Linked DNA regions of Methanothermobacter thermautotrophicus. The main gene of each other region encodes a partner of the protein of the gene in region 2 in a complex. Links are inferred from orthologs where the notes say so. Each region holds a gene or a part of one and is shown on either strand. Other genes may lie near its edges.

Region 1 (15,370 bases), 100 kb from region 2 along the record:
CCTTTCCGAGGTGGGTCCTGAGGACATCCCCTGGTTTGGAATCCTCAACTTTTTCTGCCTCGATGATTCCCATATCACTCTGGAAGTCCTCTCCTTCCTCTAAAAGATATTTTTTACCTCTCTCATCCATAAGTATGCGCAAGTTCAATCACCTATCCCTTGAATTTGTGGCTTCATGGGGTCTCCTAAATTCTGCCTCAATGACACGCCTGATTTCCGAGGCCCTCTTTGCACCTATACCATCAACGCTACGCAGTTCCTTCTCTGAGGCGTTCATAACACCCTCAACTGAACCGAAGGTCTCCAGTAGCCTTTCAGCATACTTTGAACCGATATTTGGCAGTGATTCCACGATGAAGAGTTGCTTCTCCCTCAGGGTAAGGGGCTTCCTATCTGTGCGAACACGGATATCAGGTTTGCCTTCGCTCTGTTCTCTCAGGGCTATCCTCCTTATCATTGCAGCAGTATCTGCGGCTGACCTTGTGGGTATTATCGGTATCCCGAAGTCAACTGCCACGGCTGCAAGGGCACCCCTGATGGCGTCTGGATTTATGAAGCCTGAATAAAGGCCATCACCCTCTATGATCATAACAGGCCTTTTAAAGTTTTTGACCATCTCCTTTGCCTGTTTGTACAGTCTTTTATCTATAATTGAACCAATAAAGTCCTGTGTTGTCTTTCTCTCAATTATGGTCTCCTCGCTGATCTGATAGTCACCCACCGCAAGGGGTTTCAATTCAAAATCCACCCCTATCTTTTTGAGTTCCCGGAGTACCCTTGAGTTTACCTCACGGGAATCAGCATAGATGAAGGGCCCCAAGGATTTGGGTGTCTCCACGGGGTTAACCTCCACGTTGATTGATCCTCCCCTGAGGTTCTCCTTCATGGATCTCTCCTTCCTGATACTTGAGTAGTAGTATGCCTCATCCCGTGTCTTCTCTGTTATGAGGACAATCATGCGGCCCCTCCTCTTTCTCCCAGTCCTTCCACGTCTCTGTATCATCCTTATCTCAGAGGGGACAGGTTCATACATTACCACAAGGTCTACAGAGGGGATATCTATCCCTTCCTCGGCCACGCTGGTTGATAGGAGCACATCATGGTTTCCCATGCGGAAGGATTTTATTATGTCCCTCTGCTGTTTCTGGGTGAGACCCTTCTCTCCGCTCCTGCTGTTCTGTCCATAAAATTTAACCGCGCTGATACCTTCACGTTTGCACCTCTGGTATATCTCCTCCAGGGTGTCGCGGAACTGCGTGAAAACTATTATCCTAGCGTCATCCCCCTTAAGTTCCCCTTTAAGTATCTCCATTAGCCTGTCAAGTTTAGGGTGTTCCATCCCTGACATCATGGCTCTTCTTGTGAGGTGCATTGCTCTCGTGAAGTCAGGATCTGCAAGGAGGCCCTTTGCGGCCTTTGTTTTTTTCCCCTTTAATCTTAGAAGGTACTTGTGGAGTGGCCTTATGCCCTGGGTTTCAAGGAGTTCAAGGGCGTGTTCAACGTTTATACAGGATGCTATGAGTGATATGGCCCTGTAGCATGCCTTTGGTGGCGTGGTTGACCGCGCTATCCTGTTCTGGACGCGGCCCCTTGCCTTCAGGAGGTCCTTCTTACCCACACTGACCGTGTCTATAACCCCGAGGTTTTTGAGCATCTTGAGCCGATTTTTAAGGACCTTTCTCAGGAGTTCCCTTATCTCCTCAAGTTCTGGGGTCATCCTGACCTTAACCCATTCTATTTTTATGGGCTTGAGGTAGGGCCTAACATCAGGGTCCCCCTCAGTTTTAACCACAATCTTCTTCATGAAGAGGTTCTCGCAGACAGTTTTTATTTTGTCATCATCCGCACCGGGAGATGCTGTGAGTCCCAGTATGAGGGGGTTCCTGGCGTTCTGTACATAATTTGATGCAAGGAATACGTATGAGTATGATCCAACCGCCCGGTGGCATTCATCGAATACAATGAGTGAAACGTCCCTGAGGTCGTATCTTCCAGCAAGGATGTCGGATTCGATTGTCTGTGGGGTAGCGGATATCACCTGGGATTCAATCCACCGTTCTTTTCTCTCTTCAGGTTTTATGCTGCCTGTGAGGGATGTGCAGGTTGCAAGCATGAACTCCCTGAAGCTCTCCTCATGCTGTATGGCCAGGGGTTTGCTTGGTGATAGAATAAGTACCTTTGATTCCCTGTATTTCCTGAGCCTCTCTGCAGCCACAAGGACAGCCACAACCGTCTTTCCGAGGGCAGTGGGGGCGACTATCATTGAGTTGCCCTTTCTGAGGACGTCTGCCGCCAGCAACTGCTGGTAGGTCCTTGCCTCTATTTTCTCTGGCTTTATGAGGGGGTGCTCTATGTACCTTGCCATGGTCTTTTATCTGGTCATCAATTTATTTAAGGTTCAGGTTACTTTCAGTGCTGAAAATCAGGTTACCTGAGGCTTTGGCCTTCCTAATTTGAGGTTTCAGAGATTAAAAGAAGGAGTAAATGGGGTTTTATTGGGGATGATGCGTGTTCAACTGGTCTAAAAGATTTAAGGGAAGTTAAAGTGGGACTGAGGCAGCTGCGAGCACCGCAGCAACGGTGACTGTGCTCAGATGACATGCATAGAGCGGCGCGGCCTGAAAGTTGTCCCTCAGAACAGGGAGGAACTGTGTGTAGGCTGAAATCCCTGTGAGGATCTGCAGAGCCACTGCAACATAGTTCAGGGTCACATTGCCTGCCATGATATTTGCTGCAGTTGCAATGAGCGCCAGGATGAGAACTCCAAAGTGTGGGGCCATCCTCATCCCCATTATACGGAAGGTTATGAAACCTGATGGGATTCCTGCAAGGAGCAGTGCGAATATAATGACCTGATACATATTATCACCTCTAGAAGTTTACCACAGCGTAGCTGGGGTCACTCAGCAGTGTTATGAATGTGGCTGCACCCGCTATCTTGCAGCCCTCAACAATGTTATCCTCTCTGAGCCCCCTGAACTGGGCGCTCATCTCACAGACATAGATCTTAACGCCCATATCAAGGACCTCGGCCATGAGTTCATCCAGTCGCGGGAAGGCGGGATGTTTTACTGTGGCTGCACCACCCTTCCTTGCAATACTCACACCATCCATGAGGAGGAATATGGTGACATCCTTTCCCATGCTGAGGGCCGCCTTTGAGAATATGAAGGTGGCGTAGGCCCTCTCTGCATTCCCTGTCCCGTTGCTCTGGACAACGAGTACCTTATCCCTTCCTGCAAATTCCAATTTCCGGGGAGCATCTGTTTTCTCCAGGATAAGGTGGTTATCTGATTTTTCAATGACCTTTGCGTTCATTTCAGGAGCTGAGAGTGCAAGGTCATCAATTACGTCGCTGCTACCTGATTTTATCTTTATCCTCATCCCGGCCTCCATTGAGGAGATTTTATCCCCTGCGATTATAACCGGCCCTGGACATGTTTCTCCGGTAACATCTATCTCTTCAATGCCCTGAGGTGAAATGTTAACCACCAGACCCTTCTCTGTCTCTCTGGGGGAATAGTCCATATGGTGCTTCTCTGCAATTCTTCTGACCTCTTCGCAGTCCTCCTTCAGGATCAGCTGGAGGTTCTGAACACCATTTTTGAGGATATTGTCTGTTATTATGGCTGCAGCGTATCTGTTCACTCCTCTAAGATTTACCTTCATTTTATCCCCATTTTTCCCTGAATTTTTTGAGGGCAGCCACAATTCCTTCAAGGTCGGATGCTGGCAATCCGACTGCAAGCTCCTCTGGTCTGATACCTGCATATTTCCTTGAACCGTTACAGCCCATTGTCATGTTTGGGATTCCCCGCTCCATGACAGCTGCAACTGCATCTGCACAGAGTGACTGTATCCCTGAGTAGTCACCGGTTATCCTACCACCTCTATCATGGAGGTATGCCTGGCTGAGTCTAAGTGCCTGTGCCGGTTTAAGTATTAAAACAACGGCGTCTGGTTCAAAGTCAGCATCTTCGAGTGGAGCATAGACTGAGGCATGGTACTCTCCATCGACTGCAGGCACGGCCTCCACGGTTTCGGCGGCAGCTTCAAGCGTGCTGTAGTTTCCAAGTTTGTGGTAGAGGCTTCCATCTGCAACCTGGGGCGGTACCCTGCATAGTCCAAGGACTGCTGCGCCACCCTTGCAGAGGTGTTCTTCTGCGGTTGCATATCCCCTGACACCTTTAAGGCGTGAATCCTGTATGAACTCGCAGTGCCTCTTCTTTTCAAGTTTTTCACCATTTATTTCTTCATTTTTAACTAATTTGACAGCCACCGGGCTGCCCTCCATTTCCAGGAGTTCCTTGAGATCTTCTGCAATCTTCCGGTAATCCATTTAACCACCTCTACATTATAGTATAACTATACAAAAAAGTATAAAAAACAGGTATTTAAATTTTTCTATACAGTTATAATTAATGGTTATACTATAGTTATCATTGGGGTGATGTCAGTGGAGAAACTCTCTGAAACCGAGAAGATGATAATGTCCTACCTGGAATCAAATCCTCCAGAGGAGTGCATGCTGGACAAGATAACCCGTGGAATAAACAGGAGCAGGGCTACGGTGCTCAAGTACCTCCACATACTGGAGGCCAGGGGTCTTGTAACATACAGGACGGTTGGAAGGAGCAAGCTGTGGATGCCTGTGGGAGACCTTGAGGGCGCTGTTGAATACACTGGAGACACCTCCAGAGACTCTGAACTTATAAAAAATGCCTCAAAAATTCACAGCAACCTCCTGGAACTCCTGGAACTTGAAAGAAAAATAGATGACCCTGATAAACTTGTGTTCACCATAAACACCCTCATGGACATAGTGGTATCCAACAGCCTTTTCAGAAGGATGTTCCCGGGTGCACAGTGCCTTGGGGATATCATGGACCGGGAGAGCATTGTCCTCATTGAGAACAGGATGAAGTCCCAGGGCACGATACAGGTTGATCTGAGGGGAAGGGATGGGATAAGGAGGAACTACAGCCTCTCAGTCACACCTGTAAACAATTTCTGGGTCATAATAGGGAGGGACATGGCAACTTCATCGTTTTCGAAGAATGAACTTGAGGTCCTGCTCACCATCACAAGGCTGAGGTCATCCTCTGGCAGCATTGAGGAACTTATGAATTCAATAAGGGACGAGTTATCCACCATAATGGACCTTAGACAGCTTTCAGTGGTCCTCAGCGACGCATCTGGAATCAGGAGGGTCTACGAATACCCCGAGTCAGGGGATCTAACTGAATTTGAATACTTCATCTACCGGAGCATTGAAACCCTCGAGACGGTGCCCTGGATGCATGACCAGGGGCTCATGCTTGCAGTACCCCTAATCACAGAGGAGAGGGCGAAGGGAGCCCTAATCATCAGAAGCCCCGATGACTCCATATCATCACAGATTCTTGAAATCATAGAGATGGTGGCCGACGAGGTCTCAGAGTACCTTGAAATGGAGAAACTGAGACAGGAGAAGGATGAGTTCATAAGAACACTCCTTGCAATGAACAGGGTTTCCGAAATTATAAACAGTGATGAGGAAGAGGATAAAATGCTTGAGAAATCAATCGAGGCCGTGATAGAAACCCTGGAATTTGAAATGGGCTGCATCTATCTCATGGAGGAGGAGAGGGAACTCCAGCTCAGGGTTCAGAGGAATCTTCCAGAAACCCTCAGCAGAATGTGCATGGCCGGAGCCTTCACAGAACTCTTTGAGAGGTCCATTGAGAAGGAGGGAGTTATATACATAACCTCGGAGTCCCCTGAATACCGCATGCTACATGAATCCATAAGAAGAAACAATATAAAAACAATTCTAATGATCCCTATTAAGTTTTCAGGCGAGATAACTGGAATTTTAAACCTGGCAAGTTACAGTGTTAAACCCTACAACAGGATAAGCCTTGAGAACATTTCATCAATAGGGCTCCAGCTTGGAAGCGCTCTCCAGAGGAAAAGTTATAACTTATAAGTTATAACTTTTAAGGCCTGATGAGCTTCATCCAGTCATCATAGACAGCATCAAGGCCACACATGCCGGGGACATAGTTGGCGGCCTTGGCAGAGTCAACACCAAGAACCTCATAGCCCAGCTCCTCCACGGGTGCAACCACCATGCAGGTGTCAGATACAACCATTCCACCCGCGGCCTCTATGACTTCTGTGTAGCCCATCCTCCTTGCAGCACTCCTTACGGCAGCAGAGGTACAAATCCACAGGTCACAGGGAGACCTATTTTTCCTTAAAAATGAGGCTATCCTCCTGATCTCATCCAGGGAACAGTGCGGACATCCCAGGCATATGAGGTCAGGATCATCGTCCGTGGTGGACAGCTCCTCCCTTGCCTCAAGTATATCAGCGGCCTCAACCGTAATGCTGTCCTCTGCTTCATGAGGAGAGGCCTCCATGTACTCGGGTGTCACCCCGTCCACATGGTAGAGTGCAACCGCACCGGACGATGCCATGGCAGCCCCAAGGGCCTTGAGGTCATCAGGAGAGGAATTTCCAGTGAATGTGAAATAGGGCACACCTTCACCTGCAATCTTTCCTGTAATGTAACCAAGGGCCCCGTAATCCGAGCCCGAGAGTTCACATTCAACATCAACCCTCAGGGTGGCCCTGCGGTTCTCTTGGAGATGGTAACCATACTCTGGAGTCTTACCACATATGGCTGCTGCAAGGGCCCCTGGACCACCCTCACGGTTTGTCCTGGCTCCCAGAACAGAGTTGGCATAGGAAACTGCTGAGGACTCTGACCAGGCAACATGTGAGCCCCTGAGGGGGATGTTACCTATGAGGTAGGGCGTGCAGGTGCAGGTGTTCATGACATCCATGGCAGAGTAGGCCTCAACTATCCTTATCTGCCTACTGGCGAATTCCTCTGAGAAACCCATCTCCCTCCATCTCTGCAGGTCCATTCCTGCCGGGTTAAGGGTACTTGCAACCTTCACCCGAGCACCCCTTTTACGGAGGTCCTCCAGGTATTCAAGGCCTGCGTCACCTATTGTCTTGTAGGATACCCCTGAGACCTGGGCAGAGGATATGTCAACCATCCTCTCAGCACCGTAGATATCACCAAGGGCAACGAGTATCTCCATACTCTGCTGGATCGTCTCACCAAATTCACCATCATACATCATCTCTTCTGTCCTATCAAGGTACACGTTTCACAACCCCACACATGGCGTCTGATGCGGAACCAGGATTGGTCCCGTATCGAGTTCTGGAAACTCTAAACTCTTTATATACCATTCAGGAACCACTCTGGGTCCCCAGTATCTCATCAACTAGCTGCAGGAAACTCTCCATATCCCTGTAGGGGATCATGGCCCCGGCAGCTATATCATGTCCTCCCCCAGTGCCACCGAAACTTGCGGCAGCATCCCTCAGTGCAACCCCCAAGTTAACGCCCCTTTCAACCACTGGCCTGGTTGTCCTTGCAGATACCTTGACGTGCTGATCCATCCTGGAAAGTCCGAGGAGTGGGATGTCAGGGTCAAGAATTTTGAGGGAGAGGGATATGCTTGCTATGGTCCCCATTATACCCTTGAAGGCCTTATCCTCACTGTAGATGTACTGAAGGTTCTCCATGGTCGTGGAGCCCTCCCTCCTTATCCATGCAAGGCCCTTCACAAGCTCCTCGCGGTAGTTCTTCTGGAGTTCGAGGGCCACATCAAGGGCACCTCCCCTTTCACCGAGGCACAGTCCGATTCCTATGCCGTATTTCCGGTTCTTTCCACAGGCATCAAGCACCCCTGCAATGTCAGAGAGGTCACCGATATCCCTGAATTCCCTGGACGTGAACACCTCCCCGAATATGTCGGGGTTTATCCTTGTAAGTTCATCCCTCAGAACATCCCTCTCCTCAGGGGACAGATCAGGGTACTTAACGCCATAGGATACACCCGTCCTCTCAAGGAATCCCATAGAAGCCTCCATATCCCCGGTGAGTCCAGGCAGGGCCGGGTTGAAGGTGTATGCAATGGACCGGTAGAGGGGTTCGGTGTACCTTGATGCCAGCCTGAGGTCACTGTGGACCTGAAGGACACCCGATTCAACAGCCTCCTCCATGATGAACCTGTTTGCACCGGTGAATCCGTCAGTGTACTGCATGTCCCCCAGGGCACCGACGAGGGCGAGGGGTGCGGTGTCCCTGTTAATGACTCTAGTGGCCAGATAGGCTGTCCCGGACGCGCTAAGGTCCCTGCTACCATCAAGCCCATGCAGATGCGGGTTTATGTGAACAACATTGGATTCTGCCCCTGATTCAGAGGGCTGATGATGATCAGCTACTATGACATCACCCTTCAGGCGGGATATCTCTTCAATGTAGGCGCTTCCCATATCACAGAAAAAGAAGAGGGAGTATTTCTCTCCCGATAATTTCTTAATGAAATCCTTCTTCAGCCTGGAGAGGATGGAGATGTGGAACTGGCCATTCCGGGATGAAATGGCCCTTGCAACAACTCCCGCAGCTGATAGACCATCCGCGTCGTTGTGGGATATGATCCTTATTATGTTTCCCCTTTCAAGGTGCTCTTCAAGGACCTTTGAGGCCTCTGCACCCTTCTTGAGAATTGAGTCGGGGAGTTTACTTGACGAGGAGGGCTGCTTTCTGTGGGTCATATCTCCATCCTTCAGGAAGGACACCTTCTCTCACATAGTACCTGACAAGGCGTCTTATCTTTGATTCAACAATCTGAAGGCCCCTCCTGGTGTGGAGGTCCTTTGGGTGTTCCTTAAGGTGGTCCCTTATGTTAACAGCCTTCCTTATGAGATTCATCAGGTCCTCAGGGTATTCAGGTTTCATTTCATGCTTATCAAGTATCTGTGTTATTTTAAGCCCTGTAACGGCCTTTACGCTGGGTATACCGTGCTGGTCCCTCAGTATTATACCTATTTTGCTGGCGGAGTTGCCCTCCCTGTATAGCTTGACTATAAGATCCTCTATTTCTTCATTTGAGTATTCAACCCACTCAGGTTTTAGAGACATCAAATCACCTCATAATTTTCAATGTACCATTCTGCAAATTTTTTAAGGGCTCTGCTTCGATGCGAAAACCTGTTCTTCTCATCGGCACTGATTTCTCCGAAGCTTTTATCCATCCCTTCGGGATAGAATAACGGGTCGAAGGCGAAACCCCGGGTTCCGCGTTCCTCAGTGCCTATACGTCCCTTCACCACGCCTAAAAAAACCTCGGGTTCGGAGTTGGGGGTGCAGAACCCAACAGCCGACCTGAACTCGGCGTAGCGATCTTCAACATTTTCCATGAGCTTTAATATGCCGGGGTTTCCGATGGTATCCTGTACATAGGCAGAATAGGGTCCTGGAAACCATTTAAGAGCCCTTATAAAGAGTCCTGCGTCCTCAACGATCACAGGACCATCCATGATCCTGGCAGCATACTCTGCACCGTAGCGGGCCACCTCCTCAAGTGTTCCCTGAAGTTCAGGGTAGCCCAGATCAGCATGCATCAGTTCTATTCCAGTACCATGGAATATCTTCTCTGCCTCAGATAACTTGTGTTTATTACCAGTTATAAATGTTATCTTCATGATGAACCTCCAGGTTGGCTTGTTCATTGGTTTGGGTGTTGCCTCTAATTCTGAACCTCAGTCAGTGTATCTTCCCCTGGACTCTATCTCCCTTATCTTTGACCTGATATCAGCATCTATTATTTTACCGTAACCCTCAAGGACCCTGCTGAAGCACTCCTCTGCAAGGGCGTAGTGGGTGCTCTCAAGGGACTTCTTGAGGACGAGGAGATCAACACCCATATCCTCTACTTCATCTGAGAACCTGCCAAGTCCAAAGTCTATGAAGACCACCTCATCCCCCCTGAGGATTATGTTGGACCCTGTGAGATCCCCGTGTATTATACCAGCCCGGTGGAGCCTCCCTATGGCCTCACCGATCCTTAAACAGAGGCCTGTATCCTCAACAGCGTCCCTGAACTGGGTCCCGCTAACATCCTCCATGACCATAACCCCTCCATGGGGGTCAACATCGAAGAGGATGGGCGTATGTACCCCGGCGCCCTTTGCCTGGTTGATGAGCCTGGCCTCCCTTCTGGTCCTGGATGATCGGAGTTTCTGATCAATTTCAGGTATCCGGTAAGCCTTGGATATCCTCTCCTTTATTATGCATGGCCTACCGATCCACTGGCCCCTGTATATATTCGCCTCAGCACCCTTGGCCAGGATGTCAGGCGGGAGCTCTATTCCATCCTCTGATTCCCTCATCCAGGGAACATCCACATCATCGGTCCTGTAGCGCTGCACAACCCCTGTTTCCTCAATGGCATCGGGGCCCTTGTACCTGTAGACGAGGTGGCCGAGCCAGGCTATCATTGCACCGTTATCCCCACAGTACTCAGGGGGAGGCATGTGGAATTCCACGTTGTGCTCCAGGCACATGTCCCTCAGCATATCCCTCAGGCGACTGTTAACAGCCACTCCACCGCATAGGAGGACCTGATTCTTTTCCGTGTATGCCAGGGCACGCTCTGTAACCTCCACCAGCATTGAAAATGCTGTTTCTTGGATGCTGTATGCCAGGTCCTCAAGCCCTGCGCCAACCTCCAGTTTTCTTAAAGCAGCAGTTAGAAGTCCTGAGAAGGATATATCCATCCCCTTAACACTGTAGGGGAGTTCAATGTACTCTGAAGACTTCAATGCAAGCCTCTCAATGACCGGCCCCCCCGGGTGCCCCAGGCCGGCCTCCCTTGCAAACTGGTCAAGCATGTTCCCGACGGCTATGTCGAGGGTTTCACCGAAGACACGGTACCTTCCCTGGTTGAAGGCTATGACCTGGGTGTTCCCGCCGCTCACATAGAGTGAAACAGGGTCACTGGCCCCTGTGGTGAGCCGGCCTATCTCTATGTGACCTATGCAGTGGTTAACACCGACTATGGGGACATCAAGTGAAAGTGCAAGGGTCCTTGCAGCTGTTGCAACTGTCCTGAGGGCTGGCCCAAGCCCCGGCCCCCTTGAAAAGGATATCAGTCCTATTTCCCCCAGTTCAACACCTGCATCACTGCATGCCTCGTCCACGAGGCGGGGTATCCATTTTGCGTGGTGTTCGGCAGCCTCCCTTGGGTGTATACCTCCGGTTTCAGGTATAAGTGGCTTTCCGCGCAGGGATAGGACAGTTCCATCCTCATCTACGATACCAACACCTGTCTTCTCTGCAGTTCCCTCTATACCAAGACACAACATTTAATTAACCACCTGTGGGCCTGCTCCTTTGGAGTGTAACTAATTTATGTATCTCCGGTTATAACTATTGTATCGTTGGAAAGGTGAATGGAAATGTTTGATGGACTGAAGATCTATGGTTCAGGCGATTACCTTGAAGGTGTTACTGACAGGGATGCCCTCTTCATCTGCGCCGTTGCAACAACTGAGACATCAAAAATCCCCGGAATAACAGGGGCAGGGGCAAGCCCCGAACTCACAGAGTACACTCCGGCAGCCGATGTTGAACTAATAGTTCATGATGCTCCAAGGTGTCTTCCTGAGATACCCCAGACCATAGTGGAGGGGGAGGCAGCCCCCACACCAGCAGTGATAACCAAGGTGGCCCTGGAACTTGCGGAGGTCCCCTTCCTGGTGGCAGATGCCGGGGCCTCGGTTAAACCAGACGTCCCATACATAAACATCAACTCTGAATCCGGGGGTGATATAAGGACGGGGAGGGCGGTCTCTGATCCTGAAAGGATATATGAGAGGGGCTTGATGGTTGGAAGAACCCTTTCATGCCTCACAGAGCACCTCGTGGTTGGTGAGAGCACACCGGCAGGTACAACAACCGCTCTGGGTGTTTTAACGGCCCTGGGCTATGATGCTGATTTCAGGGTCAGCGCCAGCATGCCCCACAACCCACACGACCTCAAGAGGGAGGTTGTGATGGCAGGCCTCAGTAATGCCGGAATCGAGAAGGGAGACTGTCGCAGGGAACCCTTCAGGGCAGTGGAGGCAGTGGGGGACCCCATGATACCTGCTGTTGCAGGGATATGCATGGGGAGCACTGTACCGGTGACCCTCGCAGGTGGTACCCAGATGACAGCGGTCTGCGCCCTTATGAAGGCCATTGACCCGGAATTCGACTTTTCAGATACTGCAATTGCAACGACCATATTTGTTGCAGAGGACAGCACCTCTGATATAAACAGGATAGCAGATCAGATAGGTGATATTGACATCTATGCGGTTGACCCTGATTTCGGGGCTGCGTCCCACAGGGGCCTCCATGAGTACCTCAGTGGCTCTGTGAAGGAGGGTGTTGGTGCCGGAGGCGCCATGCTCCTGGCACTGCTCCATGGCGTACCCGTTGAAATGGTCAGGGAGCGTATTGAGGAACTCTGCAATACAATACTGGCCTGAAATACTTTAATGGAGGTTCCAGATGACTTCAGGGTCCCGATGGGATGGGATCATCCCACACCCTGGAATCCTTGCCTTTGCAATGGTACTGTATTTTCTTGGCTTTGTACTGGATGCTTCGGGAAGATCACTGGCCTACGGGTTCCTCACAGGGGATATGGTGGTCCACTTTTCCACATTCCCTGGTTTCAGGGAGCAGTTCATAGATTACCTCTCTGCAACTGCCCTCTGGGTATTCATATCAAACATAACCCAGGTTACAGTGTTCATCTTCACCCTGGCAACAGTTTATCCTGTTCTCAAGATCTTCATCCTTGCCGGGGCCCTTCTACATAATCTTCTGGAGGGCTGGGGGGTCAGGGGCCTCATGATCTATGCAGGAACACTGCACCTGCACCTTGAGGTCACAGGGTGCCTCCTTTCACTACAGGCAGCCCTTGTATTTGTGAGATCAGTCCTGGGGGCCATCCAGCAAAGATCCCCTGGACCCATCGTCACAGCCCTCAGGGAGAACCTTGCATTCCTCATACCACTGATAATACTTTTATTCGCCATTGCGGCGATTCTGGAGGTCTTCTGGAGCACCTGGTGGGTTTACAACCTCACCCATGGGCCTGTCTCGTGGACCTACTTCTACACCCATGTAGCAGCTGTGGAGCTATGATTTTTACTCATAAATGTAGGTATCAAGTTTTTAAACGCATTAAGGTGAATTAGTTTGATACAATGATTTAACAAATGACCAGCTTGAATTTTTAAATAAAATAGATGCAGTTCGCCATGTTGACGACTGCAGGTATCCTCCTCTTTAGATGAGGGTGGTTGCAAGGATAAGGACACCGAGTGCCCAGCAGTAGTAGGCGAATATGTAGAGGTCCCTCTCCTTTATGAGCTTAAGGAAGAACTTTATGGCAATGTAACCTGATACAGCCGCCGCAGCAAATCCTGCAACTATACTTGCACCCAGGAGGTCCATGCCGGCTCCAATGTCCTTAACCTGGATGAGGGCGGCCCCCAGTATCGCAGGTATGGACAGGAGGAAGCTGTACCTTGCTGCAAGCTCCCTATCAAATCCAAGAAACAGGCCCGCGGATATGGTTGCACCTGAACGTGATATGCCGGGGGCTATTGCAAGGGCCTGTGCACACCCTATAAGCAGTGACTCCCTGACACCCAGTTTCTCAACTGGCAGCCTTTCCTTCACACGTCTGCTGATCTTCTCTGATCCCCAGAGCAGAAAGCCTGTGACCAGAAGGAAGAACCCTACAGCGGTTAAACTGCTGAATAGGGATTCAAAGAAGTCCTTGAACAGTACACCAGCAAGGCCCGCCGGCACGGTACCAATGATCACCATCCAGGCAAGCCTCTTGAAGGGGTCCTCTCTGATTCCACTCCTGAATCTGCCTGAAGGGATGTCCCCCAGACTTGAGAGGAATGCCCCCACCATGTGAACTATGTCATTCCAGAAGTATCCAGCGACAGCCACAAGTGTTCCCACATGAAGCACTGTGTCGAATGCGAGGCTGGAGCTAACACCCATCAGCTCCGGCACCAGCACCAGGTGGGCTGAGCTACTTACTGGCAGGAATTCAGTCAAACCCTGCACTGTTCCAATGATTATGGCCTGAAAGACGTCCATGAACATCACCTTTAACTTTTAACTTATAAGTTATCACTTATAATCCGAGGTATTCAGATGTAGGTTAGCCATCCGAAGCTGTCCTCTGTTTCAGCCCTGATTATTTTGAAGAACTCATCCTGCAGCAGCTCTGTCACAGGACCCCTTCGCCCGGCACCTATCTCTATACCATCAACTGACCTGATGGGTGTTATCTCTGCGGCCGTGCCGGTGAAGAAGGCCTCGTCTGCAATGTAGAGCATCTCTCTGGTTATGGGTTCCTCATGCACAGTAACACCCTCGGCCCTGGCTATCTTTATTACAGAGTCCCTTGTTATCCCCCTCAGAAGTGATGATGAGAGAGGAGGGGTGTAAACTTCACCATCACTGACGATGAATATGTTCTCACCGCTACCCTCACTTATGTATCCATGATAGTCCAGCATTATGGCCTCGTCATATCCATGCCTGAAGGCCTCCATCTTGGCAAGCTGTGAGTTAAGATAGTTCCCACCGGCCTTTGCCATGTTGGGCATGGTATTTGGGGCCATCCTCCTCCAGGTTGAAACACCAGCATCAACTCCAACCTCAAGGGCCTCTGCACCCAGATAGGCCCCCCATTCCCAGGCAGCCACAGCAACCTCCACGGGGCAGTTCACCGGGTGAACACCCATCTCACCGTACCCCCTGAATACCACGGGCCTTATATAGCACTCCTCAAGTCCGTTCTCCTTCACGGTCTCAACTATGGCATCACATATCTGCTTCTGGCTGTAGGGTATTTCCATCCTGTATATCCTGGCAGAATCAAAAAGGCGTTTAACATGCTCCCGCAAACGGAAGATGGCTGACCCCTTACTGTTCCTGTAGCACCTTATTCCCTCAAAGACTGATGAACCATAGTGCACAACATGTGAGAGTATGTGGACGGTGGCTTCCTCCCATTCAACCATTTCACCGTTGAACCATATCTTTCCACTGGCTTCGCATGACATGAGAATAACCTCGGATGATTTACTAGGATAGGTTATACTCTAAGGTTTATATAATGCTCTCCATAACCGGAAAACTTTATATACTGTGAAAATTTAAAGTCACACTGAGGGCCGGTGGTCTAGGGGTATGATACCTCGCTTACAACGAGGTGGTCACGAGTTCGAATCTCGTCCGGCCCATTGATTTTCTGGGGATCAGCAGGGGCCGGTGGTCTAGGGGTATGATACCTCGCTCACACCGAGGTGGTCACGAGTTCGAATCTCGTCCGGCCCACTGGATTTCTCATTTTTAAGAGGCACTTAATCTACTGAACTTCAGTAACCATCATTTCTTTTCATGGTTCATAAAAAGGGGTCTGTGTGGGATTGCTCATTA
Region 2 (15,548 bases):
GGGCCTTCTCACGCCAGAAGGTCCGATGCACAAAGTGCAACCGGAAGTACCGTCGCATACCCCTCAGCGGGGAGTGCAGATGCGGGGGGAACCTTGTGCTCACCGTCTCCAAGGGTTCCGTCATAAAGTACCTTGAGATATCAAAGGACCTCGCATCAAGGTACCCCATAGACCCGTACCTGATGCAGCGCATAGAGATACTTGAGTACGGTGTCAACTCCCTCTTTGAGAGTGACCGGTCAAAACAGAGTTCACTGGACGTATTCCTCTAAACCGATGGACTCACAGTTTGCGTTCCAGATACTTCGAAATCATGATTAAGCTTCTCACTGCCCCTCCCTCAACCTTCTTGCAGGTGGTGTGTACCCCCTGAGGGTGAGTGAAAGGGACACCACGGTCACTGAACTGAGGGCCATGGCCATGCCCGCGTATTCCGGTCGGAACACAATCCCCAGGGGGTAGAGGGCCCCGGCAGCCAGTGGTATCAGAACAACGTTGTAGGCGAAGGCCCAGAAGATGTTCTGCCGGATCCTTGATATGACCTTCCCTGCAAGCTGTAGGGCCGCTGGAACATCAAGGGGGTCATCCCCCATGAGGACAACCTCACCGGCCTCCCTTGCTATGTCTGTTCCGCTACCAACAGCCACCCCCAGGTCTGCCTCTGCAAGTGCAGGTGCATCGTTTATACCGTCGCCCACAAAGGCAACCCCTTCACCCCCATCCCTGAATTCAGCCACCCTTGCCGCCTTATCCCCGGGGAGGACCCCTGCAATCACTGTATCTATCCCAACCTCACGGGCCACTGCCTCCGCAGTATTCCTGTTATCTCCGGTTATCATTGCAGTACCTATCCCCATCCTATCCAGTTCCCGGACAGCCAGCGCTGAACCCTCCTTTATCTCATCGGAGACTGCTATGATTCCCTTCACCTCCCCATCGACTGCGACTATGACCACGGTCTTGCCATCTGATTCAAATTTTTCAGGGTCCCAGCGGTCGATGGGGATGCCGTATCTCTCCATGAGGGCCCGGTTACCTGCAAGTACATGGTGCGATTTCACCCTCCCCTCAAGGCCCATGCCGGGTATGGCCCTGAATTCCTCAGCCTCAGGAACATCAACACCCTCCTCCTCAGCCCTCTCAGTTACTGCAGCTGCTATTGGGTGCCTGGATTTTCTTTCAAGGGCTGCTGCCAGTCCAAGCACATCACCAACAATGTCTGTGACCCTGGGCCTTCCACGTGTCAGGGTGCCTGTCTTATCGAAGATCACACAGGATATCCTGTCGGACAACTCAAGGGCCTCACCCTTCTTTATGAGTATTCCAAGTTCAGCCCCCCTCCCTATACCTGCCGTGACAGCGGTTGGGGTTGCAAGGCCCAGTGCGCATGGGCAGGCCACCACAAGTACAGATATGAGGACCGTGAGGGATATCAGGAGCCCGGCGCCCTCAACAAGGTACCAGAACAGAAAAGCTGATGTTGCGACAAGCAGAACCGCGGGTATGAAGTAGGATACTACCCTGTCAGCAATCCTCTGGATGGGTGGCTTTGATGCCTGGGCCCCTTCAACCAGTCTTATTATCCCTGAAAGGAAGGTTTCATCACCGGTTCGTTCAACCCCGAACCTCAGGATGCCATCGGTGTTTATTGTTCCTGCAACAACCTCTGATCCAGGTTTTTTAAGGACAGGGAGGGGCTCGCCTGTTATCATGGATTCATCCACGTAGGATGATCCCTCCATGACCCTTCCATCAGCCGGTACCCTGTCCCCGGGCCTCACGATGACCTCATCACCCACCTCTATGTCATGGATCCTCACCTCAACTTCCCTGCCGTCCCTTAGGACCGTGGCGGTGTCTGGCTGGAGTTCCATGAGTCTCCTGACGGCCTCTGATGTTTTACCCCTGGCACGTGCCTCCAGGTACCTTCCTAGGGTGAGGAAGGATGCCAGCATCAGTGCGGTGTCATAGAACATGAAATCGGAGGGGAGAATCCCTGAGGTGCCAAGGATGCTTGAAAGGAATGCCACACCTATACCCATTGAGTACATTACATCCATGTCAAGTGTCCCTGATCTAAGTGATCTGAGAGCACCCCTGAATATTGGTCCTGAGACATAGATGAAGGGTATGATTGAAACGAGGAGTATGAATACACCCCCTCCGGGGGGGTGTAAACCGAGGTACATCGCTGCCATGAGGGGAACTGAAACCCCGAACCCCACAATTATCCTTCTAAGTTCTGGTTTAAGGTCCTCCCTGACCTCTTCACCCTCCAGGCCCGTGACGGTGTATCCCAGACCCTCCACGGTCCTTCTGAGGTCCTCCACCGAGGTCAGGGAGGGGTTATATGATATGTAGGCCTTTTCAGCTGCAAGGTTGACTGTGGCGCTGCTCACACCCTCAAGTTCCCTAAGGGCAGATTCTATTTTCTGTGCGCACATCACGCAGCTCATACCACCCACAGCCATGGCTATGTTCTCGTTGAGTACAGTGTAGCCGGCATCCTCAATTGTGGCCTCCATGTCGGAGAGTTCCACCCTTCCAGGGTCGTATTCAATGGAAACTTTTCCCTCAACAAGGTTTACTGTGGCGTCACTGACACCATCAAGTCCTTTGAGGGCCTCCTCGATCTTTAGGGCGCATGCGGCGCACCCCATTCCACCTATCCTTATCGTTATTCTTTTCATTTACATTCCGCCAGATCCATGATTCAAGACCTGTAACTTCGGCCAATCACGAGACCAGGTCATCCCTGTAGATTATACCATCCCTTACAACCAGGAGTATGTTCAGGGGCCTGGAGAGTTCATCTATCTCCTCCACGGGATTCACCTCAGTTACAACAATATCTGCAATTTTACCCTTTTCTATTGAACCTATCCTGTCCTCCCACCCCATACATTCTGCTGCATTTATGGTTCCAGCCCTTATGGCTTCCAGTGGTTCCATACCTGTCTCTGTAAGGTAGGACAATTCAAGGAGGTTCATTCCATGCTCAACAACGCCTGAGTCTGTGCCCATAACCATCCGCACACCCTCATTGTAGGCCATCTCCATGTTCTCCCTGTGGACTCCTGCCACCTCAATGGCGTCCCTGCGGCTGTATTCTGCCAGTTCTCCCCTCATGGCCTTTTCATTGTTGAGGCGGGTTACCAGGAATGTTGGCACCAGGTAGACACCCCTTTCAGCCATCAACCTGGCGGTCCTTTTATCCAGGTAGGTTCCATGTTCAACTGAATGAACACCTGCCTTTATGGAATTCTTTATCCCCTGGAGACCATGGGCATGGACCATGACCCTTTTACCCCTGAATGATGCCTCCTCAACTATGGCTGCAAGTTCTGACGGTGTGAACTGGGTGTCTGATGGTCTGTCTGTGCTGCTCATGACTCCACCAGTTGCCATTACCTTCACAACATCCGCCCCTGCCCTCAGGACCTCCCTCGTCTTCTTCCTCACAGATGGGACCCCATCACAGATACCTGAAGGGAGACCCCTGTATCTCCTTTCAATGTTGAGTCCGGAACGTGTGTGAAAGTCGAAGTGGCCCCCTGTGATCGAGAGGGGTGTGACGCTTATCTGCATCCTGGGCGCCTGGATGATGTGCCGGTCGGAGGCCATCTTAACACCGAGGTCTGCAAGACCCGCGTCCCTTACCGTTGTAACACCTGCCTGCAGGGTGGCCCTCATATTCTCAAGGGCCCGGTAGAAGTAGAGTGAGAGTGGATCCTCAAGTTTGCTCTCTGTCCTGAATCCATCCTCCATTAGATGGGTGTGGAGGTCAATGAAGCCCGGGAGAATGAAATTATCGGAGGCATCAATAATCTCAAGGTCACTGATCTTACTCTCAATGGATTTTATCCTGCCGTTTTCAACAACCACGTACCTTCTATCATGCTCCCCGGAATAAATGTCCAGTAATTCACCCCTGACCGCAAATCTCATGGAATAACCCCTGAAAAGACCTTGAATGTTCATCTTCAATCATGTAAAAAATTATATATTGCGCTGAAACCTATATATTTAGGGGAAGTGAATGATATGTTTCCTGACTCCTTTTTATTGGATGAATCTGGTCAGTCATCCTCAGAGTATATACTCCTATTTGGGGCCATAGTGGTGATTGCTATACTGGCACTGGTAATCTACAGGTCATACTTCCAGAGGAGCAGTCTGAACTCTGCCCAGGACACCAAGGAGGTAAGGGGCAGTACAGATGCTGGAAGTGCCTCAGATAATCCCCCGGTGAATAATAGCTCAGGCCCGGGACCCGGACCAGACCCCATACCCCCATCATTCCCATGATAACTCCCTAAACTTAACTGCTGGTTCCAGCCAGCATTGCACCCCCTATATTCCTGATTTTGCCTCGTAGTTAGATAACAGGGTAGCTGCCATTACAGCTCCGGCCATGTTCATTGAGAGGTCCCTCATCGTGTCTGAGTAGAGGGCTGCAGTTGGCTCATAGTAGATTAAAAACCCTGTGATTTCATAGAGGAGACATAAGAAGACTGCTACTGATACCGTGAAGACTAACCTCTCCCAGTGGCCCAGCTTCCGTAGGGTGCCGTGTAGGAGTGTTGAAAGATAAACTGACACCACAAGGCCCGCAGTAAAGTGTTCCGCCATGTTCACTGCCAGGGGAGCCAATGATGCCAGAAGTTTCAGTGCAAATTCGGCGGGGGGATATAATATGAGTGTCAGGATGAATATCCTCCTTTTGTAGCCTTCAAGGAGACCCTCAGGTTTATAGATGATTAACAGGGTAGAGAAAAACAGTCCAGCAAGGAGCTTGAAGGTCAACCTGGGGTGGGAGCTGAGGAGTACTGTTAACCAGACAATCAGGAAGACTGGTAACCATTTATATGATGATTTAGGATTATCAGTAAGCATAAATGCATCCCCTTCAACACTCAAAAAATCCCTGATCTAAAATCCCAGCCAGAGGTTCCATTCTCTTAAGGGAAACGCCATAAATTATATAATCCATCAAAAATTATTATTGATGGTGATAGATGATGGAGATCAAATTTAACTGGAAGGCAGTTGTTTCTGGTATCATCCTTACTGTTATACTTGGACCCATCCTCAGATTGCTGATCCCATCATGGATGGGTGTGCTTTCTATCCTCCTGGCCTCTGTGGGCTGCGGTTACATTGCTGATAAGGATTACCTGAACGGTGCCATGAACGGCGTTATCATGGGGGCCTCCATTGGTATCCTGAACATCTTAATGGTCTACATCAAAACTGGCATCATGAACGTGGCCATCCTCTCAATACTCATATATGCCCTCGCAGGTGATATGAGTCTTGGATTCATTGGTGGGAGTGCCGGTAGCTTACTGAGATCCCTCAGGGATTAGAACCTGATTTTTCCCTCCTCGGCATCCACCTCAACCTCCATTGAATCCTCCATGACACCGAGGAGGTCCTCTGATGGTCTGTCCACCATGGGTATACCGGCCATTATGGCCCCTGTTGCGATTATTGGCTCGGCATTCAGGCATATTATGGCGGCAGGGGCTGTTCCATTCCTGGCCATCTGGTATATGACATAGGACCCCACTGTGGAGCCCTTACCGCCGGGTATGAGGATAACCTTTCCCCTCATGCTCCTACCATGGAGCGGATGTTTTCTATCAATAACCTCCCCTGTGCTGGGGTCAACCCCTCCCAGAAAGCTCAATGGTTCATCTGATACTAGAAGGGGACCTCTTCCCCTTCCGCGTGATATAACTCTGCACTTAACTTCCACCGGATCATCTCCATAAACTTTCATTATTCAGCGAGAGACATGATCATGATGCACTGGTATCCCTTCATTAAACCGTGAAATCAACATAAAGGCCTAGGCAACGTTCTTCTTCATGATCTCCCTCAGGACAGAGGTTGCATAGCATCCCCTGGGTATTGAGAATTCAACTGTAAGGCCCTCCTGGCTCTCATGGGCATCCACGTCCCATATCCTGAAGCGTATCGCCCTCCTCATGCCGTGACTTCCCAGTTTGGGGACCCTTATGGAGTTAAAGTCCTCGAGGGATACTCCCTCGTCCTCGATTATCCTTCTCTCAATCTCACCGGGCCTGCCACCGGCGAGGGGGACCTTGCTGCCATAGAGTGGTGCCGTCGGATGGGCCTCAAAGTTGAGGATCAGCTCCTCCAGTTCATCAGGATCAGTGTCATGTATTATGTGCTGCTCATTATCAATGACTATATCCCCCTTGATGTAGGTGTCTATGCCAAGGGCGGCCCTCTCACTTACTGCCCGGTTGAAGAGGTATGACTGGTAGGCGTGGACGAACATCCTCTTGAGGGGTTTTGGAAGTGCATGGATGGCCCTCACATAGGATTCATCTGAGAACTCACCCCTCCGTAGATCCCTCAGCATGGGTCTTAGCATCATCCTCTCATACCTCATTGATGAGGGCATGAGCTCGTATGCCTCCTCGAGGTCGCCCCTGTCATAGGCCCTCCTGGCCTCTGAAACCCTCTCTGATTCACCCTCAAGGGGATTTCCTATGTAGGCGTCAACCGCGCCCTTTATGTCGCCATGGACAAGGGCCCGACCAACAAGGTGGGTGTTTGCCCTTGGGCTCCCGAAACGCTGCCAGCCATAGTAGTTGGGGACACCCTTCTCCTCGAGCTCCTCCAGGGTCGCCCTGGCAGCCTCAAGGGGTTCAGGGATCTCAGTGTCCCTTATAAGGATCCTGAAGCGGTTGCCCCTTAGCTGGCCCATCCTGAGTTTCTTCTCATTTGCTGTGACCCTGAGGAATTTAACGCCTCTCAGCCTCTCCTCTATTGCCTTAACCTCTTCGGGTGTTGTGTTGCTCACACATATCCACTGTCTGGTGACGGCCCTCTTATCCTTCATGCCGGCGAATCCCATCCTTCTCCTGTCAAGGTGTAGTTCCCTTGCAATGTCCAGGAGGACGTCAAGGGTTGTCCTGCCCTCCTTCTCTATCCATATCCATGTGTTGGGGCCGCTGCCACTGGGCTCTGTGAGGGGTATCTCCTCCACCTCGAAGTCCCTGTTATGTAATCTTATCCTGCCACCGGTACCCGGTGTTGATGTAACATATGTTTCCGCATTCAGCATCATTAAACTCCATAATTTATGTGAATTCAGTGCCCCGAACAGGAGCCTCATTGGTTAAAACTTATCTATTATAATACTGGCTGCCTTAAACCAGAGTCTCCAGCACCTCAAGCAGGCCTGCCTTAGAGATGCTAACGCCTATCCACTATACGCTTTGGCCTGCCCTTAACCTTATAAAATTCGAGTTCTCCGGGCCCGACGAAGTTGAATACTATCTCAAATGTTCCCTCAAGGTAGGCATCATAGAGGTCCTTCTTATATTTGAAGAAGGCCCTTATAAAGTTCTCCTGGATTATCTCCTTGGCACAGTTTCCTGGATCCTCACATTCAAGGGAGACCCTCATGGTGACGGTGCCCTCATCCTCGTCCCCGTAGAGGAAGGCCTCATATTCTCCTGTAAGGTAATCCATGTTCTCCCTCTGGAAAACCGCTGCCTCAACGTCAACCCGGTTGAATGGATGACCGGAGATCCAGAAGGTCTCTGCCTCCCTTTCAGGGTTCATTATTCTCATGTGTGTCCTTCCACATCTGCAGGTATCCCTCGATATTACCACAGTGGTGTCCTCGGTGTCATAGTTGAGGAGGAGCGTGCCTGTCCTCTCACCAACCGGTAGCAGTGTTGTCAGGACTATCCTGCCGCATTCCCCATCATCAACGAAGTCCCGGAGGTTGGGGTCATAGACGTCCAGGTGGACAAGGTCCTCTGGGACGTGGAGGCCCTCCTTGATGTGGCATTCCCCGCACATGGTACCCTCGGTGCTTCCATATGTGTTGTAGACATCAACACCCCAGATTTCCTCAACGTATGCCCTTGATTCGGGGGCGAAGCTTTCACCGCCCACAACCAGCCTCTTTATGCTTGACTCCCTGGGATCAATTCCCTGCTCCTTCATTCGCCTTGCGAGCCTCAGCAGTTTGAATACATTTGCAACTATCCCTGTTGGCCGATAGTTCTCCATTATCCTCACAGGGAAGGTGCATTTGCCCTCAGGTATTATTGTCATCCCTATCTTCTGTGCCGCCAGTGTCATTGTGTTGGCCCCGACATTCATCCCGTAGGATGCGCATACGACGACCCTGTCACCTGCTTCAAATCCCTGGGATACAAAGGACCTTGCATACTTCTCTGCGTACCTCTGCCAGTCCTCCCATGTTAGGAAGAAGGACTTTGGTCTTCCGCTGGTGCCGCTGGTCTCATGTATTGTGTAGATATCCTCCCATGGGGCGCATTTGAATTCAAATCTCTCCTTTTCAGGTGGTTGATTTTTTCTTACTGTTTCACCACTTATTATCGGGAGATCCCGGAGGTCCTCATGGCTCCTTATATCTGAGGGCTTAATATTGTTCTCCCTGAACCATTTGCTGTAGAATGGAGAGTTCTCATATGCATAGTTAACCGTGTACCTTATTCTCTCCTCCACAAGGGCGTCGAGTTCGCCGCGTTCCATGGTCTCTATTTCAGGATTGAAGTAATTCCCCATAACAACCACCATCTCCATAGTATAGATTGTAGTCCATGGAATAAAGATTTATTGATGGGCACCTGAAGGAACACATGCCCTTAAGCTCTCATTCCATTGACAACCAGCGGCTCCAGGATCCAACAACCCTGTTAAATAGAGCAAGGTCAGCACCAAGAGAAGGTAATCCGCCGCTTCACCCTTAAAAAAAGATCATTGCCCACCCTTAATGTAAAGAGAGTGCCCTGACCGGGACTTGAACCCGGGTAATAGGATCCGCAGTCCTACGTGATATCCGCTACACTATCAGGGCAAAATGAGAGTGAAGGATAGTCTATAGCACCCTATATTAATAATTTTCCATGCCGGTATTTAAGTTTTGCATCAGGATCTCCATAGATAGAGTCTGAAGGTGACGTTACCCCTTGACCTCACAGCCACATCAATTTCCTCTGCATCCTCCATTGAGCCCCGGGATGCCACGGTAACCTCACCTGACCCGCTGTCCAATGTGAGATTGTAGTCCATTCCCTCAAGGGTCCTGTTGAGGAAATCCGATGCCATGGTCGGGTCAGGGGACTCTGCAAGCCCATCCAGTATACTTTCACCGGATGGATAGGCTGCCATGACATCAAGAACATCCCCTGCCACCGGAGACTCATGTGTCACAACAGGGGGTTCTGTGTTGATGAGAGATGCTGTTATTATGAAGACCACTGTGAGTGCAAGAACAGCGTCGATTGTTGATATGTAACCTCCATCATCCATCATATCCCTTAAGGCCATTCTAAATATCCTTTAAAATCTATTCCCTGGAGATCATCCGGACCACCATGTCCTTCTTTTCTATGGCACGCCTTGCAGCATCCTCAACCTTCCTCTTCATCTCCTCAAAGTCCCCGGGTCTTCTATCACCCACCATCTTCTTTATCTGGGTGTATGCCGCCTCACGGAAGAGTGGCCTGAGTTCCTCCTCTGAACCATCCCTCAGGAGAACCGGGACCCCTGAGTCTGTGACCCTACCAACCTCTGCAACATCAACACCCGCACCCCTTATGGTGTCCATAACCTCCGGGGCCACATCATCGGGGGCTATTATCATGAGTGAGTCTATGGAGACCCCCAGGGGGTCAATGTCAAGGTCCTGGAGCATCCCAAGGACACGGGGGTTTATCATGGACATGACTGCATCGGCATCGAATTCCAGTCCAACCCCTGCTGTTGAGGATATCTCATGGGCGTCGCCCCTAAGACCACCATTTGTAACGTCAGTCATTGCATGGACATCCTCCAGGAGCCCTGAATCCATTATGGCCTCAGATGCCCTTATGAAATTCACGTCAAGGGTCTCCCATACAACATCGAAAAGTCCATGGTATATTGCGGTTGTGGTTATAGTCCCTCCCCCTGATCCCTCAGTGAGGAGTATGCTGTCTCCGGGCTCTGCCCGCCTCCTGGCTGTGGGGGGTGTCTCTGAAAAACCTATGGCCCCGACTGCACTGACGAGCCTGTCGCCGAGGACCATGTCACCCCCGACCCTCAGGGTGCTCCCGGCGACCACAGGAACTTCAACAAGTTCTGATACTGCTGCAACCCCCGCAGTGAAGTCAAATAGTTTACCGACGTCACCATCATCGGCAAGGTGGAGGTCGCTTATGAGGGCCACGGGCCTTGAACCCATCACGCACACATCCCTCAGGGCTGCCCTTGTCACATGGAACCCCCCAAGGAAGGGGTACTCACTGAGTCGTGAGTGTATACCATCCACTGCAGTTGTTATGTATACGTCTCCGCTTTCTGTTTGAGTCCTTACGACTCCACCATCATCCTGTGCCTCAGGGTTTATGAATGAACGTGTACCTGTACTTGAAACGATATCTGCGATCCTCCTGTGGACGAAGAAGTCGCCCTCACCCCGGGATCCTACCCCCATCTCACCCATTCCAACCCCTGCAGAGGGGTATGATATTATGGTCCGGAGGTCATCATCCACTCCGCCAGTTTTAAGGGTATTCTTAACCTCATAGATAACCGCATCCGCCATCCTTATGGATGTTTCCCTGTCCATATCCTTGAATTCCAGTATACGGTCTGCCAGTATGTTCCTGAGCGACTTTTCATCCATGGAATCAATTTTTCTCCTTACAAATCCCTCTATATCCATTTTTTCACCATCTCACTGATCTCTCATGCCCTGATTATCTCTACAAAGTTTCTTAGAACATCCAGACCTGCCTCCCCGCTCTTTTCGGGGTGGAACTGGGTTGCATGGATATTATCGGATTCGATGGCCGCTGTCATCTCAACACCGTACTCTGTCCTTGCAGTGACCACATCAGCCGAAGGTTCAGCATAGTAGGAGTGGACGAAGTAGAAGTACTCATCCTCAGCACCCTCAAGGAGGGGTGAGTCCTCCGCGATTATTAGCTGGTTCCAGCCCATATGGGGGACCTTATTGCCTGGTGGTATCCTTATGACCCTTCCAGGTATCATGTTAAGTCCCTGGACACCTGGAGATTCCTGGCTCTCTGAAAGGAGGACCTGTAGCCCCAGGCATATCCCCAGGAAGGGTTTCCCCTCCCTGATGTTCCCGAGTATGGTTTCCCTCAGGCCCTCGAGTCTGGCCATCGCACTTCCAAAGGCACCGACACCAGGGAGTAAGAGTGCGTCAGCCGAATCAAGGATCTGTGGATCTGATGTTACGCAGACATCTGCCCCTATCCTCCTGAAGGCATTGGCTATGCTCCTCAGGTTTCCGCTTCCATAGTCTATGATGGCTATCAAGAGATCTCACCTTGTATAGTAATCCTGGACCCTCACGGTGTCGTTTAGGTGAGGTGTTGATACCTCATGTAGTACCGTGTTCTCCATTGCCACTATGGAGTGCTTCTCCCCTGGCTCTATGCGGATGGTGTCGTTCTTGCTGAAGTACTCCTTCCTGTTATCAAATTCTATGTAACCTGAACCTGAGATTATGTACATGGTCTCATCCTTCTCCTCGTGGTAATGGAAGGATGTCCTGTATCCCTCCCTTATGAATAGCTCCTTTGTGAGGTACTTCTCGGTGTTTATGAGGACCTTCTCATAGCCCCATGGCTTGTCCTCCCTGTTACGGTACTCCTTCCTTATCTCCTCAAGTTCCTTGGAGGTGTCGATGGCCATCCAGAAGAGGCCGTCCTCCCTGTAGTAGCCCAGTTTGTTCTCCTTTGCCATGAGTGGGAAGAGTGTCTTTTCGATGTCCCCTGACTCAAAGTCACCGAAGTCGAGGTTTCCCTTGGAGAAGTAGACACCCGCGTTGATGTAATAGTCCAGCAGGGGTTTCTCCCTGAAGTTTACTATCTTATCACCGCTGGTTTCAACTATGCCATAGGGTGACTGCATCCGGGTTATGAACATGGTCATGGGGTAGTCTGATATCTCGCCCAGGTGTATCATCTTCTTTATGTTAAGGTCAGCCACAACATCCCCATTCCTTATTATGCACTGTTTCTCTCCATCTATGGCCTCCATGCCAAGTCTTATGGCGTTAAGCGTCCCCAGTGGTTTTTCCTCCCTTACATACTCTATCCTGAGTCCCTTGTAGTTATCACCATATCTCTCCTCTATTTTTTCTCCCAGGAACCCTGTAAGGAGGTACACCGTGTTTATACCTGCATTTTTAAGGTCAAAGAGCTGCTTATCAAGGATGGTGTAGCCCTCCTTTATCTCGATGAGTGGTTTTGGTATTCTCTCGGTTAGGGGTCTCAGACGTTTCCCGAATCCCCCGCAGAGTATCATTCCAACTGTTTCAGCCATCATATCACCTTTTCAATGTTTCTTCTAAGGGCGTCTCCAAAATCAGATCCCACTATGCTGCTCTGTCCCAGTGTCCTTGCATGGGCATCAAGTTCAGCCACCACATGGGTGTAACCCAGTCCCCTCAGTGGTTCCACCAGTCTGGGCCCATCGGTAACTGCAACGGATTCAAGATCCAGTTCCTCAACTGGGAGTGCATGGGGAACCCCTGATACGACTGCGAACTCTATCTTCTCATTCCTTAAAATTTCTGCAGCCCTTGCCCCGGTTATTGGGTACTCGTCCAGGCCACCTGTTATGTGATCCACCCTGTTACCGCACCCCTCTATCTCTGAGAGTATGTTCTCTGCATGCCTCTGTATCCTTGGAAGGCCAACATCCCTATCAAGATTCGCGATTATAATGGGGGGGTTATCAGGTTTCAGTGAACTGAAGGGCAGGGTCAGGATGTCAGCGAATAGATATGATGTCTCCTTCTTGGCATTGAGGACAAATGCCACCCTTCTACCTTCCATTATTGATTCAATGACCCGAAGAGCCACCTCATCCTTATCATCACCGTAGGATGGGCGGATGTATTCCCCCTGGGCCATGCCCCTTGTCTTCTCAATTTCGGTTGCGAGTTTCAGCATCTTTATCTGGCGCTCTGCCTCTTCTTCAGGAATTATGCCCTGCTCTGCAGCTGCCTCCAGGACTATTATGGCGCCCTCGGTGTTATCACCCTCCCCGAAGCCTCCATGGGATTCAACTGTTAGGACCCTTGCAGGTATACCTGCCCTCTGGACAGCCTCCCTCAGGTCCTCACCGATTATCATGCTGGCACAGGTGCCCACCACACCCACAAGCCGGGGAGAGAACATTTCATGGGCCTTCCTGAGGGTCTCTGTGAGTTTATCAGATGCCCCAAATATGAAATCCTGCTCTGACATTGCAGTTGTTAGGACACGGACTCCATCGGTTTCAAGGAGTCTCCCTGTCCTGAAGCAGCAGCCATGGGGGCCATGGAGGATTATTACGTCAGCGTCAAGGTCTCTGAGTGTGTAGAGTGATGCAGCTATTGGGCTGGGTCTCGGATGCATTCCTTCACCTCAAACGTCTGTAGTTATGCGCATAGGCTGAACCACGATGCAAATTCCTTCCTCATGATTCATATCCATGGATTGATTAATATTCATTTAGAAGCCTACATATATAAGGATGGTTGCAATGATCATAGAGAATCCCCTCATAGGAAACTACATTGAAAGGCCCAACAGGTTCACAGTCGCTGTTTATGTGGATGGTGAGAGGCGAATCGCCCACCTGAGGGACCCTGGGAGGCTAAGGGAACTTCTGATACCTGGAAACGATGTCATACTTAGGAGGGCCCCTGCAGGGAACAGAAAAACAGAGTTTGATGTTATAGCCCTCCGGAGGGATGATGAGTGGGTGCTTGTAAACTCGGGCTTCCACAGTGACCTGGCTGCCAGCATAATAGAATCCTCAGCAGTGGATGAGTTTCAAGGCTTCAGAATAGAAAAAAGGGAATACAGCTTCGGTAGAAGCAGGATCGACTTTCTGCTGACATCTGGAAAGGAAAGGATGCTCGTTGAGGTTAAGGGTTGCACCCTTGTCAGGGGGGAGCTTGCACTTTTCCCTGACGCCCCCACAGAGAGGGGCAGGAGACACGTTGAGGAACTGGAACATGCCCTCTCTGAGGGCTACCGTTGCAGTGTCCTATTCCTCGTATTTGGGAGGGGGGCACGTTTTTTCTCTCCAAATCATGAAATGGACCCTGAGTTTTCATCGGCACTGAGAAGGGCCCATGAAGCAGGTGTAAATGTAATACCCTACACCCTGGCCACTGATATCAATGGAAAAGTCCTTGTCTACCCCCTCAGGAGAATACCGGTACGCTGGCCTGATGAATCACCGTAAATCATATCCAATGCTGTGGCATCCCTCGCCAGGAAAGTAGGGGCCTGATGAATCACCGCAAATCCCTCTGAAAGTTCAGGCCCCGATGTACTCCCTCAACCTTTCAATCTCATCTGGTTTTCCTATGCCAAGTATGATATCCCCTGCCCTGAAGGAGTAATCCCTGGGGGGGTCTATTATGAGTTCATCCCCACGTCCCACTCCGATTACAATGACACCGGTCACCTCATGGATATCGGCGTCAAGCACTGATACTCCCTCAAGTTTGCTCCCATCAGGAACTGGAAGCTCCACCATCCTCCTCGTGGATTCCTCTGCAAGCACATCCTGTACAAAAATTGCCTCATAGCCGTCATCGATACTCCTGGACATCAGCCTCCCTGATATGACAAAGGGGGATATCACCTGATCAGCCCCCGCCATCCTTAACTGCTCAATGTTCTCATATCTCTCAGCCTCGGCTATGATCCTTACGGATTCATCTATCTTCCTTATGCCAAGTATGCAGTGTATGGTCTCTGAATCAGATTGAAGGTCCACTATAACCGCCCTTGCGCCCCTTACATTGGCCTTTTCAAGGTCAGAGACCCTGGTGGGGTCCCCATGGACGAAGTTGGCCCCGATCTTGAGGACCTTCTTCCTGACGTTCTCATCCTCTGCAAGCACAAACACCTCACTCCCCCGGAGTTCCCTGAGGCACTCAAGTGTGCTCTCACTCCAGCCACATATAACCACGTGCCTTGATTTAGCCACATCTATCAGCCCCATTAATTTCATCTGCTCCCTGTTTATGAGGAACTCTAAAAATCTTTCAACTGCAACCGCGAAGGTTCCTATGCCAAGTACAATCAGTGTTACGGTGAAGTACATTCCAAGGGGTGTTGAGGGACTGTAGTCACCGTAACCAACCGTCGCTATGGTTACAAAGGTCCAGTAGAAGGAAACAGTCCATGACTCTCCCTCTATGAAGTGGAACCCTGCTGTGCCGTAGATGATTACAGCAAGGACAAGGAGAAGTATGCGGGTGGCCGGGACCTTTAAAACCCGCGGGAGTTGTTTCCTTATTATCTCAAATACAAGGACCATCTACCTCGCCACCTTCATCAATAATGGTCAAAGATTCCACCAGCCATCCAGTCACTAGATCAGCGCCTCAGATAGACAAGAACCAGCACAGCTATCACAACAATTACAATGACAAGAACCAGGAGCCATACCCAGCCTCCTCCAGGAGAACCGTCACCACCGCCAGAATCTTCATCATCGAAGTCGAT

Evidence for each region.
Region 1: the proteins of DNK57_RS03595 (region 2) and DNK57_RS04130 are in contact, whole or in part, in a crystal structure (PDB 7CNS), measured with the Thermococcus kodakarensis proteins. The link is inferred for Methanothermobacter thermautotrophicus from one-to-one orthologs. Residues at the interface, in WP_011250199.1 of Thermococcus kodakarensis: Arg6, Lys7, Ile8, Leu27, Gly28, Thr38, Arg58, Gly59, Lys60, Gly61, Ser62, Thr63, Val64, Ser66, Tyr67, Val68, Tyr70, Ala71, Lys74, Glu86, Ala87, Glu88, Thr89, Ile90, Ala92, Thr93, Ile96, Ile97; in WP_011250200.1 of Thermococcus kodakarensis: Ile25, Ala28, Leu29, Ile32, Tyr33, Ala47, Gly48, Asn53, Ile54, Ala57, Glu60, Phe61, Leu62, Tyr99, Ser128, Glu129, Ser130, Asn145, Arg146, Glu147, Gly148, Gly149, Pro150, Ser151, Leu153, Tyr164, Leu201, Gly202, Asn203, Gly227.

What each region holds. Positions count from the first base shown.
Region 1 is NZ_QKOF01000005.1:303,667-319,036, reverse strand. The notes cover bases 5,070-7,860. They hold DNK57_RS04130 (aconitase X catalytic domain-containing protein), read right to left. Parts: upstream 7,161-7,860; coding sequence 5,979-7,160; downstream 5,070-5,978. Other genes in these bases: DNK57_RS04125 (single-stranded-DNA-specific exonuclease RecJ), read right to left, coding at 7,249-7,860; DNK57_RS04135 (GAF domain-containing protein), read left to right, coding at 5,070-5,968. In the rest of the region: DNK57_RS04160 (tRNA (adenine-N1)-methyltransferase), read right to left, coding at 1-142; DNK57_RS04155 (DEAD/DEAH box helicase), read right to left, coding at 149-2,365; DNK57_RS04150 (DUF5400 domain-containing protein), read right to left, coding at 2,541-2,861; DNK57_RS04145 (DsrE family protein), read right to left, coding at 2,872-3,669; DNK57_RS04140 (DUF169 domain-containing protein), read right to left, coding at 3,671-4,339; more of DNK57_RS04135, read left to right, coding at 4,457-5,069; more of DNK57_RS04125, read right to left, coding at 7,861-8,622; DNK57_RS04120 (30S ribosomal protein S15), read right to left, coding at 8,588-8,989; DNK57_RS04115 (XTP/dITP diphosphatase), read right to left, coding at 8,989-9,552; DNK57_RS04110 (bifunctional N(6)-L-threonylcarbamoyladenine synthase/serine/threonine protein kinase), read right to left, coding at 9,610-11,214; nicotinate mononucleotide-dependent phosphoribosyltransferase CobT, read left to right, coding at 11,308-12,381; DNK57_RS04100 (hypothetical protein), read left to right, coding at 12,404-13,045; undecaprenyl-diphosphatase UppP, read right to left, coding at 13,190-14,020; ilvE (branched-chain-amino-acid transaminase), read right to left, coding at 14,074-14,994. UniProt on the Methanocaldococcus jannaschii protein: Component of a hydro-lyase that catalyzes the dehydration of mevalonate 5-phosphate (MVA5P) to form trans-anhydromevalonate 5-phosphate (tAHMP).
Region 2 is NZ_QKOF01000005.1:203,836-219,383, forward strand. What follows is about bases 4,076-7,044. They hold DNK57_RS03595 (DUF126 domain-containing protein), read right to left. Parts: upstream 5,786-7,044; coding sequence 5,366-5,785; downstream 4,076-5,365. Other genes in these bases: DNK57_RS03585 (hypothetical protein), read right to left, coding at 4,354-4,896; DNK57_RS03590 (DUF5518 domain-containing protein), read left to right, coding at 5,022-5,369; truD (tRNA pseudouridine(13) synthase TruD), read right to left, coding at 5,855-7,044. Also shown: polC (DNA polymerase II large subunit), read left to right, coding at 1-272; DNK57_RS03570 (heavy metal translocating P-type ATPase), read right to left, coding at 327-2,690; DNK57_RS03575 (metal-dependent hydrolase family protein), read right to left, coding at 2,737-3,948; more of truD, read right to left, coding at 7,045-7,102; ftsA (coenzyme F390 synthetase), read right to left, coding at 7,234-8,583; DNK57_RS03615 (hypothetical protein), read right to left, coding at 8,947-9,348; DNK57_RS03620 (AIR synthase-related protein), read right to left, coding at 9,368-10,726; imidazole glycerol phosphate synthase subunit HisH, read right to left, coding at 10,750-11,346; DNK57_RS03630 (sugar phosphate nucleotidyltransferase), read right to left, coding at 11,353-12,357; cfbD (Ni-sirohydrochlorin a,c-diamide reductive cyclase catalytic subunit), read right to left, coding at 12,357-13,436; DNA/RNA nuclease SfsA, read left to right, coding at 13,564-14,274; calcium-gated potassium channel MthK, read right to left, coding at 14,350-15,360; DNK57_RS03650 (hypothetical protein), read right to left, coding at 15,420-15,548. UniProt on the Methanocaldococcus jannaschii protein: Component of a hydro-lyase that catalyzes the dehydration of mevalonate 5-phosphate (MVA5P) to form trans-anhydromevalonate 5-phosphate (tAHMP).